2 regions of the Planifilum fulgidum genome follow, and region 2 is predicted to be linked to the other one. Evidence: riboswitches for the same ligand, from Rfam matches in the RefSeq annotation. Region 2 holds a riboswitch; the other holds the start of a gene.

Region 1 (5,510 bases), on a different contig from region 2:
CCACTTCCGCATGGGCGCGGGTGGGGGATTGTTCCCGGCGGATGCCGGTAATCCAAGCCTGGTAACCGACCAGCATCTTCTTGAGGGGTTCCACCTTGCGCAGCCGGCAGCAGAGGTTGGGATCCCGCTCCCACAGCCGGTCCCCCCACTTTTCCGCCTGCTGCTCCAGCGTCAAATCCGGAGTAACGCGGATAAACTTCTTTCCGTACCGCCGGGTCAGCCGGTCCCGGGTCTGGTACGTCTCCGGAAAATGGAGGTCCGTGTCCAGGTAGAAAATGTCCACCTCCGGATCGATTCTCTGCAGCATATCGACGAGGGCCACATCCTCCGCCCCGAAACTGCACGCCAGGGTGATCTTCCGGGAGCCGAACTTTTTTACCCCCCAGGCGAGGATCTCCGAGGGATGGGCATCCCTCAAATCCTTCGCCGCCCTTTGAATCTCCTTCCGCTCCACCTGGATTTTTTCGGATGATTCATTCATTCTTTGATCCCTCCCATTCATTCCATATTCGTCACCCTCCCCTTTGGTTCGCTCGTTCACAACGCAGCGGTCTCCACGACGAAGCCCTTTCCTTTTCCGGCGGAGCGCTTCTCCTCGATAACCATTTCGGTCACCGGAGGCGCGGCGATAAAGTGGCGCTCCAGCTCCCTCTCCGCCGCCGCGAACGCCCCTTCATCGCTGGCGGCGAGCAGGATGACATAAACGGTCCCTTTCCCCCGTATTTCCGCGGACACCTTATAGAGATAGATCCCTTCCCGGCTCATCGGCGCCACCCCTCAAGACGCCGCAGTCCGGCTCAGGATTTCGTCGAAGCGCCTCTGCAGGGCGTCGATTCCCACCCGCCTCACAAAGCGCCAAAAGGGCTCCTCCGGCTCGCGGTGCTCCTTGTAGAAGAGAATCAGTTCCTTCAACACCGGGGCCACCCGGTCCGCCGGAACCCTTCCCTTGAGAGGGGTGTTGAAGGTCGCCCCTTTCCCCAGATGGCCGCCGACGGAGACGGTGTACGCCTCGATCATCCCGTCGGACGTCTTCATCTTCCCTCCCATCAGGCCGATGTCGGCGATCTGCTGCTGTCCGCAGGAATTGGGGCACCCGTTGATGTGCAGGCGGATGGGGATGTCCAGCTCCACCTGTTCGTCCAGGTATTCAACCACCCGGCGCATCAGTGCCTTCGTCTCCGTCAGGGCCAGGTTGCAGAACTGGATTCCGGTGCAGGAGACCGCATGGCCGACGAAGGGCTTGGGATAAGGCGAAAGCCGCTGGAGAAGGGGTTCCGCCAGCAGATCATCCAGCCTCTCCTCCGGCACGTCGGGGATGATCAGGTTCTGGGTGTTGACGGTCCGCAGCGAACCGGAACCGTATTCATCCACCAGATCGGCCAGCCGGAAAAACTCCTCCGCGGAGGTCCGGCCCATCGGCACATTGAGTCCCACGTAGAAGTAACCTTTCTGTTTCTGGGGATGCACTCCGGTGAAATACCCCGCATTCCACCCGATAAGCCGGTCCTTCCCCCGGGACGGATAGGGACCGATGTAGGTTTCGAGCACCTCCAGGAACTTCTCCGCCCCCCAGTCCGCCACGAGGAATTTGAGTCGCGACCGGTGCCGCTTTTTCCGGTATCCGTAATCCCGGAACAGCCGGGTCACGCCCACGGCCACCTCCACCACCTGCTCCGGCAGAACAAACATGTCCAGTTGCTTCGCCATGTGCGGACGGGAGGAGAGGCCTCCCCCCACCCAGACGTGGAAGCCGACCGCCTCTTTTCCGTCGATCTCCTTGACCGCCGGCGTGAAGGCGAGGTCGTGGATCTGGGCGTTCGTCGCGTTGTAGACGTTGGACGAGACGGAAATTTTGTACTTCCGGGGCAAATTGGAAAACTCCCGGTTGAGAAGGAAAGTTCTCTCCAATTCCTCGACGATCGGACGGGTGTCGATCAGCTCGTGGGGGTCGATGCCGGCCAACGGATTGCCCACGATATTTCGGGGGCAGTCCCCGCAGGCCTCGTAGGGATGAAGCTCCACTTCCTCCAGCCGGCGGAACATGTCCGGAATGTGCTCGATGCGCAGCCAGTGGTACTGGACCGACTGGCGGGTCGTGACATCGATCAGCCCCCGCCCGTAGTCCCGGGCCAGTTCCGCCAGCACCCGCACCTGCCGGGAATTCAACAGTCCGGACGGAATGCGGACCCGCATCATGAAATGTCCGTCCTTGGGACGCTGCTGATAGATGCCCGCCCATTTCAGGCGGACGAAATCCTCCTCAGGAATCGACTCATAGCCCGACTTCGCCCACCGGTAAATATCCTGGATCACGTCCAGGCCGTCCTTTTTCAGCTTCAGCCGCTCCACCTCATTCAGTTCCGCCGCATGCTCCTCCCATTTCCACTTCCGCCGCTCGGCCATGGCTCACTCCCCCTTTGAAATGAAAAATCCCTTTCCCTGAAAAGAGGAAAGGGAATGGTTTTCCCTCCTCATCTTCAGGGACCCTAGTGCCCCACCGGAATTGGCACCGTGTCCCGCCTCCGAAGCGAGAGGCGAAACGGGTTGCCGAGGCTTCATCGGGCCGGTCCCTCCGCCTCTCTGGATGAGGAATAGGACGGAATATGCATAGGAATGTTTAAAATCTAACCTTCTTAATGAGTTATAAAATCCAATAAATAAGGTTAATTAACTATGTTTTAATCACAGGATATCCCGAGTTCTCTAACATGTCAACAGAAAAATGCAAAAACCACCTCTCAACCCTGGACGGTTTCCAGGGATGAAGGGGCGTGAGCCTGCCCGGCCCGCGAAAACAGGGGTGGTGCGGTGAACGGCCGGATGAGACGGCGTTTATGAAACCGTCAGAATAAGAAAAATCCGTACGCCTCCCGGCGGCGGGTGCGGATGCGGTCAGCGAAATCAAAAAAGCGCAGGCCATGAGGAGGTTGCTGAAAACGGCATAGAATCAGGAACAAGTTGAAGTGAAGGACGGGGGATGCTGTCGTGTCGGGAGGATCGGCTTTGGGCCGAAGTTTCCACATCGACCCGGCGGTTTCCAGCCGAGCAAAATGCGGGGATCGGCTATTTTTGAAAGTGATGCCGCATGCGTTTCCGCAAGAGGAAAATACAGGGGACCCCTGTTTTCCCGCTGCGTCATTTGCCGGAACGGATTCCGGAATGGATAGACCACGGGTGAAGAGCGGGTGATCGCTCTTCCCATAGGTTCCGCCCTATCCGTGACGGACAGGCTGCTCGGAGAAGAGATTCAAAGCATCCTCTTGGCACGGGTGGAAGATTTGGAAGAAAATCGGGAAGTCCGGCTTCCGGATATGGGTGGGGGCGGTCCCGTCGAGGCGTTTTGAAGCTTCCGGACAGCGGATGAAACGATTGAATCTTGGAATGCCTTGAACAGGTTCCGGAGATGGCTGCGGCGGCTTCCCGCGCTGTGTTCCCGTCTGCCGCATGCGACGGAGGCTTTCTTTGTCCGGATTACCGAATGAATCGGGAAATCTCCGCCGTCTCTTGGTATCCATGGGAAATCGAAACCATCCAGTTCGAAGAACTTCCGGCCGGGCTCCAGCCCTGGACATGGCAGCAGCTCATCGCCCCGGCGGGATGAAGCCGCCAAGGTTTGAAGTGCTCACCGACCTGAAGCGGATGTGGAACGTGCCCGCCTGGAAAAAGTGGAGGATGGTTTGCATGCGAAAGCGGACCGGAGTGCAGGGCGCTTGCAGAAGGGGCAAAGGAGATTTTCGCGCCCGGAACGGGCTGTTCCCCGAAAGTCGCCATACATCCCCACTGCCAAATGCTGCGACCTCCGGGGAAGCAGTGCCGATGAGACTGGCGGACGCAAATTGCGGAAAATCGGAGGTGATCCGGAGTCGCTTTTCCCGGTTTTTGCGGGATTTGTCATATCTTCGCTTTACGCATATCCGGAACTTCAGGGGACGGGGGAAAGGAACGTCCCTTTTCCTCCTTCAGGGCGAATCCCTGTGCGGTGAGCTCCGACCGCCCTCTCCCCCGGACCTTTCACCCAAACAGAAGCCGGCCCCGTTCGATTCAAAGAACCATTTTCCGGGGAGGAAGTCTCTTCGTCATTGCCCGCCGCAACCCGCCGCCGATTGCCTTCGAATGCCCTCTCCGCCCCATCGGCTTGGAATAGCCGCTTGACCCGGGAAAATCGGTCGTCTGGTCCTGTCGATTCCACGCTCCTTGGTCATCCACCGGTTCAGGGCAACATCCCCTTTTTGAAGAGAAACGCCCGCAAATGATACAATTTGGGTGAGGGCTTTCAGCGCCGTTCCTCAGGATCGCCTTACGGAAACCCCGCAGCCGCCAGCGGATCCGATGCCATGCAACCGGGATGGGAAGGGGATACAGAAGTGCGCGTTTATTTCCGAATATTCTAAATAAAGGAGTGTCCTCAATCCTTCATGAGTGAAGCAAAACAGTTTGCCATCTTTGCGGTCATCGCCGCCCTCGTGTTGGGATTTGATCTGTGGGGCGGAATGGAAGGCGAGCAGGCGGAAGAAAAAGGGCAGATCAAAATCGTCCACAACAACTATGTGGAAAACATCGCCGTCTCCCATCTTTGGAAACAGATCCTGGAGGAAAAAGGGTACCGCGTGGAACTGGTGCAGACGGAGAAAGCACCCCTCTGGGCGGGTCTGGCCGGGGGAAGCGCCGACATGGCGGTCGAAGTGTGGTTGCCCCATACCGACAAGGCCTATTACGAAAAATACAAAGACCGGGTGGAGCTCCATCAACCCTGGTATGAAGGAACGGCCCTTGGGTTGGTGGTGCCGGAATATGTGGAGGAAGTGGAGACGATCGCCGACCTGAACAAGCACAAGGAGCTGTTCCGGCGCGGGGATCAGCCGGCCATCGTCGGCATCGATTCGGGGGCCAGCCTGATGATGCTGACGGAGAAGGCGATCCAAACCTATTCGCTGGACTATGAGCTGATCGAGAGTTCCGAGCCGGTCATGCTGAGCGAATTGGACAAAGCCTACAAGAAAAAGGAACCGGTGGTGGTCACCCTGTGGAACCCCCACTGGGTGTTCAACAAGTACAAACTGAAATACCTGAAGGATCCGGAGAAGGTGTACGGCGAACCCGACACGATCTACTACGTGACCCGAAAAGGCTTTAAACAGGAGCATCCGGAAGTGATCCAGTGGATGGATCGGTGGGAAATGGACGATAACACCCTCGGCGAGCTGATGAAAAACATGGAGGATACGGGACAACCCCGAACAGGCCGTCCGGCAGTGGTTGGAAAAACACCGGGACCTGGTGAACGAGTGGGTTGAATAAAACCTCCCCTTTCGGGGAGGCGGAGGAGGCGGGCCACAGGCATTCGCGCGATGCACATCCGTCCCGAAGCCCCTTCGGGGGTGGAGAAAACCCCCTTTCCGAAAGGGCGGCATCGATTCTCCCTGTCCAGGCGCAGCGAGGGATTCCGCCAAAACGGCTGTTGCCTTTTCAATGGAACTCGACGTCCACCCTCCGCCGGTTGGGAGTCACAT
Region 2 (5,510 bases):
GACGAACAGTCCCCGGGTTTCCGGCCGGATCGCCGCTTCCACCTGCTTCAAATCGGTGGTGTCCACAAAGGTGCAGGAGATCCCCAGGCGGGAGAGAACCTGGGTGAGCACCCGGTAGGTTCCCCCGTACACATCCCGGGACACGACGAGATGATCGCCGGAGGAAAACAGCAGGAACACCGTGGAAATCGCGGCCATTCCCGAGGAGAAGGCGAACCCCCGGACGCCCCCCTCCAACTCCGCGATGGTCCTCTCCAGAGCGAGCCGGGTCGGATTGCCGGAACGGGCGTAATCGAACCGGCCCGGCCGGTCCGGATCGGACTGATGATAGGTGGAAGCCAGGTAGACCGGGATGCTGGCCGCCCCGGTATGGGGATCGATCTCATTGCCGTTGTGAAGAAGCCGGGTTCCGAACTCCACCGGTTCCTCCTCCTCTCACGATCCTTTCCGCCCGGGCCAAAGCCTGGTTCACGTCCTCGATCAGGTCCTTCGGATGCTCGATGCCGACGGAAAGGCGCAGCAGCCGGTCGCAGATTCCCATGGACCGCCGCCTTTCCTCGGGCAGGTCCGCATGGGTCTGGGTGGCGGGATAGGTGATGAGGCTTTCCACACCGCCCAGGCTCTCCGCAAAGGAGATCAGCCGGAGGGACCGGAGAAAGGGGGCCACCAGACCGGCATCCTTCACCCGAAAGGAAATCATTCCCCCGAAACCGGCCGCCTGGGAGCTCTGCACCGCCGCCGCCTCCGGATCAAAGGCGGGATAAAACACCTGCTCCACGAGCGGATGCTCCGCCAGGGCACCGGCCAAGGCTTCCGCGTTGCTCTGATGGCGCTCCATCCGGAGCGCCAGGGTCTTCATCCCCCTCATCAGCAACCAGGCGTCCTGGGGGGCGAGCACCGCGCCGATGGAGTTGTGAAGGAAGCGCATCTTCTCGGTCAGTTCCTCCCCCTTGGTCACGATCAGGCCCGCCAGCACGTCGTTGTGGCCGCCCAGATACTTGGTGGCGCTGTGGATGACGATGTCCGCCCCCAGGGCGAGCGGCCGCTGCAGATAGGGGGTCATGAGGGTGTTGTCGACGATCAGAATCAATCCGTGGCGCCGGGCCGCTGCGGCCAGGGCGCGGAGATCGGCCACCTGCAGCAACGGGTTGGTCGGCGTTTCCACGAACAGGGCTTTGGTTTGGGGGCGGATCGCCCTCCGGACGGCGGAGAGGTCCCGCATGTCCACATAGCTGAAGGACAGGCCGTATCTCGCGAGCACCTGTTCAAACAGCCGGTAGGTCCCGCCGTACAGATCCAGGGAAACGACCAGGTGATCCCCCCGGGAAAACAGGCCCATGACCGTCTGGATCGCCGCCATCCCCGAACTGCAGGCAAAACCGGCGTCTCCCCCTTCCAGGGCGGCGATCGCCTCTTCCAACACATCCCGGGTGGGATTGGCCGTCCGGGCATAGTCGTAACCGGTGCTTTCCCCGAGGGCGGGATGGCGGTAGGCCGTCGCGTGGTAGACGGGATAACTGACTGCTCCGGTGCCTTCATCCTTCCGGGTTCCGATTTGCGCCAATCGGGAGTCGAGATGCACGCCGATCCCTCCCAGATGTGTGTGCATGTCCAAAAACGGCCGGACAGCCGCGGCTTCTTCCCTGAACCCTGCTCCGGGTCAGACCCCCACCGCGCTCTGGCTCTTTTTCAGCGCCTGGTCCAGGTCATCGATCAAATCCTCCACCGCTTCCGTGCCCACCGACAGGCGGACCAGATCCGGCGTCACCCCGGTGGACAACTGTTCCTCGGGCGTCAGTTGCTGGTGAGTGGTGCTGGCCGGATGAATCACCAGGGATTTGGAATCGCCGACGTTTGCCAGGTGGGAGAACAGCTTCAGGCTTTCGATCAGTTTCTTCCCGGCCTCCAAGCCTCCCCGGATACCGAAGGTGAGAATGGCGCCTTGTCCCTTGGGCAGGTATTTCTTCGCCAATTCATGGGACGGATGGTCCTCCAACCCCGGATAGCTGACCCATTCCACCGCGTCGTGCTCCCGGAGGTAGCGGGCGATTTTCAGCGCGTTTTCGCTGTGCCGCTCCATCCGCAGGTGGAGCGTTTCAAGCCCCTGCAGGAACAGGAAGGCGTTGAAGGGCGACAGGGCCGCGCCAATGTCCCGCAACAGTTGTACCCGGGCCTTGATGATGTAGGCCATGGGACCCACCGCTTCGGTGTAGGACACGCCGTGATAGCTGGGATCCGGTTCCGTCAATTCGGGGAACTTGCCGTTCGTCCAATCAAACTTCCCCGAATCGACGATCACGCCCCCGATGGACGTTCCGTGGCCGCCGATGAATTTGGTCGCGGAGTGAACGACGATGTCCGCCCCGTAATCAAAGGGCCGGCACAGGTGCGGGGTTGCGAAGGTGTTGTCGACGATCAGGGGAATCCCCGCTTCATGGGCGATGGCAGCCACCGTCTCCAGATCGAGCACATCCAACTTGGGATTGCCGATGATCTCCCCGAAGACGGCCCGCGTCCGATCGGTGATCGCCCTGCGGAAATTCTCCGGATCGGAGGGGTCGACGAATTTCACCTTGATGCCCAGCTTCGGAAGGGTGTAGTGAAACAGGTTGTAGGTCCCCCCGTACAGGCTGCTGGAGGAGACGATTTCATCCCCCGCCTTGGCGATGTTCAAGATCGAATAAGTGATGGCCGCCTGGCCGGAGGCCGTCGCCAAGGCTCCCACACCGCCTTCCAGGGCGGCGATGCGCTTTTCAAACACATCCTGCGTCGGGTTCATGATCCGGGTGTAAATGTTGCCGAACTCCTTCAGGGCAAACAGATTGGCCGCGTGTTCAGTGTCGCGGAAAACGTAAGAAGTCGTCTGGTAAATGGGCACCGCCCGCGACAGGGTGGTGGGATCCGGTTCCTGCCCCCCGTGCACCGCCAAGGTCTCCGGCCGATACTGCCTTTCTTCCGCCATCGACGATTCCTCCTTTTTTTAAATAAAAAGCCTCTTCCCTTATCCAGAGAAGAGGCTGCTTGGTGATGCCGCTCTCCTCTTATCTCTCGGAAACCCGAAGGTTTCCGCAGGAATTGGCACCTTCCGGACGGTGTCCGGGGTTGCCGGGCTTCATCGGGCCAGTCCCTCCGCCGCTCTGGATAAGAGTGCTGCATGCGGTATTCCCTTGTCATTCCCGTCTGAAAACTTGTATTTAATTATAAGGGATTCCCCAGAATTTCGTCAACATTCTTTTTTCAAAAAATGCGTACCCGAAGACGCCCTCTCCACCGCCGGCAAAGTCGAATGCGTTGAAAGCCCGGCCGACCCAACCGGTGAATAAGGGTCGGCTTTCCGCTTTTCAACGGCAAAAAAAGTTTCATTCATATGCTCGCGATGGATGCGACGAAAAAATGGGTTTCGTCGCTGTATCGGTCCACGCCATGCCCCGATGTTCCACATAGGATAATTTGCAACGTTCACTCAGGGGAGGTTGGAAAGGTTGAAATCAAAAGCGCGGCTGACCGGGCGGGTCATCTTCAGAGGGGATCCGGGCTATGAACGTGCGCGCAAGAATTGGGATCCCCATACGAACAGATTTCCCAAAGTGTTTGTGTTTGCCCAAAGGACGCAAGATGTAGCAAACGCCATCAGATGGGCCCGTGAGAACCGAGTCCCCATTCGCGCCAGAAGCGGAAGGCATGCGTTGGAAACAAATCTCTCCCAGGTCAACGGGGGAATTGTCATCGATGTAAGCGATATGAAAAACATCTGGTTGGATAAAAAAAGGGGAATTGCGATCGTCGAGACGGGCAACACCGTGGGAAGAATCGTGAAGACCCTCGCACGGCAAGGATTTATGGCACCCTTTGGTGACAGCCCTTCCGTCGGCATCGGCGGCATCACACCCGGCGGGGGAATCGGGCCTCTCCAGCGATCGATCGGCCTTCTCAGCGATAACCTGATCGGCGTGGAAATGGTGGATGCGAAGGGAAGGGTGATTCGTGCAGACAAAAACCATCACGCGGACCTCCTGTGGGCTACCCGCGGAGGTGGCGGCGGAAACTTCGGGATATATACCAAATACAAATTCAAAGTGCATCGTGCCCCAGCCGGGGCGACAGTATTCCGCATCATCTGGCCATGGAATCAGTTCGCAAAGGTATTCAGAGTATGGCAGCGATGGGCTCCTTCCGTCGATACGAGGCTGGGCACCTACTTGGAAATCGGCCCGAAAATCGGAGGCCGTGTCACCGTGCAGGGGCTGTTCCTGGGACCAAAAAGGGAGGCCGTACGCCTGTTGAAGCCTGTATTGAGCGTCGGCACTCCCACGACGAAGATCATCCGGTGGTTGTCATACCCGAAAGCAGTAAACTTTTTGTTGCCTCCCGATCCAGTCCTTACCCAAAGGTGGAGCAACCAGTTCTCTTCCGGTTTCGCGATCCGCCCGTTCCCGGAAAGGGCGATTCAGGTCATGCGTCAATTTTTAGAGAAAGCGAAACCGGGATCCCCCGCAGGTTTCTTTTTCCTCAACTGGGGCGGCGCTGTAAGCCGCATCCCCCCTGAGGCGACGGCGTTCTTCTGGCGGAAAGCCAAATTTTACATCGAGTGGAACAGTTCATGGATCAAACGTTCCGAAGCCGCCAAAAATATCGCCCTTGTCCGCGACACGCGCCGGAAGCTCCAACCTTTCATCGTCGGGTCCTATATCAACGTTCCGGACCAAGGAATTAAAAATTCCGGGCCGGTTTACTACGGAGCAAACTACCCCCGATTGCGAAGGGTAAAAGCCAAATACGATCCTGAAAATGTGTTTCGCTTCCCTCAAAGCATCCCCCCTGCCTTCCGGAGATAAGTTCAGAATCCCCACCCCCTCCCCCTCGGAACGCCCCTCCTTTGCCAATACCCTCCTGCATCGGAACAGGTGGCGCCAACCTCCTGCAAAAGAAGACCCGGGGGTTTCCCCAAATGAAGTCGATCATTGATTCCGACGCCGCTTCCGACTACAATGTGGATAAGTGATTTGGGGAACATGCCCACAAAAGGAGGACGCCATGACCACGAGCGAAGCGATTATCGAACTGACAGAACGCTACGGAGCAAACAACTACCATCCCCTTCCGATCGTCCTTTCCAAGGGGGAGGGTGTCTGGGTGGAAGATGCCGACGGCAATCGGTACATGGACATGTTGAGCGCCTATTCGGCCCTCAACCACGGCCATCGTCACCCCCGGATCATCGCCGCCCTCAAGGAGCAGGCGGACCGGATCACCCTCACCTCCCGCGCCTTCCACAACGATCAATTGGGGAAATTTTACCAGAAGGTGGCGGAACTGACGGGAAAAGAGATGGTCCTGCCGATGAACACCGGGGCGGAGGCGGTGGAAACGGCCATCAAGGCGATCCGCCGCTGGGCCTACGACGTGAAGGGAATCCCCCGGGATCAGGCGGAGATCATCGTCTTTGAGAACAACTTCCACGGCAGGACCATCACCGCCGTCTCCCTCTCTTCCAACGAAGAGTACCGGCG

Evidence for each region. A riboswitch is a leader RNA that binds a small molecule or an ion and turns the genes downstream of it on or off. The one in region 2 is predicted to bind S-adenosylmethionine.
Region 1: it holds a riboswitch for S-adenosylmethionine, as region 2 does, so the genes downstream of both, BM063_RS05130 (nitrite/sulfite reductase) here and BM063_RS01970 (homocysteine synthase) in region 2, are expected to answer to the same signal.

Annotation. Positions count from the first base shown of each region.
Region 1 covers NZ_FOOK01000006.1:74,254-79,763, forward strand. The annotation lists gene BM063_RS05120 (phosphoadenylyl-sulfate reductase) at 1-481, opposite strand, end outside; gene BM063_RS05125 (DUF3906 family protein) at 538-765, opposite strand; gene BM063_RS05130 (nitrite/sulfite reductase) at 778-2,403, opposite strand; SAM riboswitch class I at 2,469-2,591, opposite strand; gene BM063_RS05135 (glycine betaine ABC transporter substrate-binding protein) at 4,416-5,294, shown strand; gene BM063_RS05140 (Hsp20/alpha crystallin family protein) at 5,467-5,510, opposite strand, start outside.
Region 2 covers NZ_FOOK01000002.1:193,938-199,447, forward strand. The annotation lists gene BM063_RS01960 (trans-sulfuration enzyme family protein) at 1-420, opposite strand, end outside; gene BM063_RS01965 (aminotransferase class I/II-fold pyridoxal phosphate-dependent enzyme) at 383-1,582, opposite strand; gene BM063_RS01970 (homocysteine synthase) at 1,661-2,962, opposite strand; SAM riboswitch class I at 3,039-3,148, opposite strand; gene BM063_RS01975 (FAD-binding oxidoreductase) at 3,483-4,835, shown strand; gene BM063_RS01980 (ornithine--oxo-acid transaminase) at 5,035-5,510, shown strand, end outside.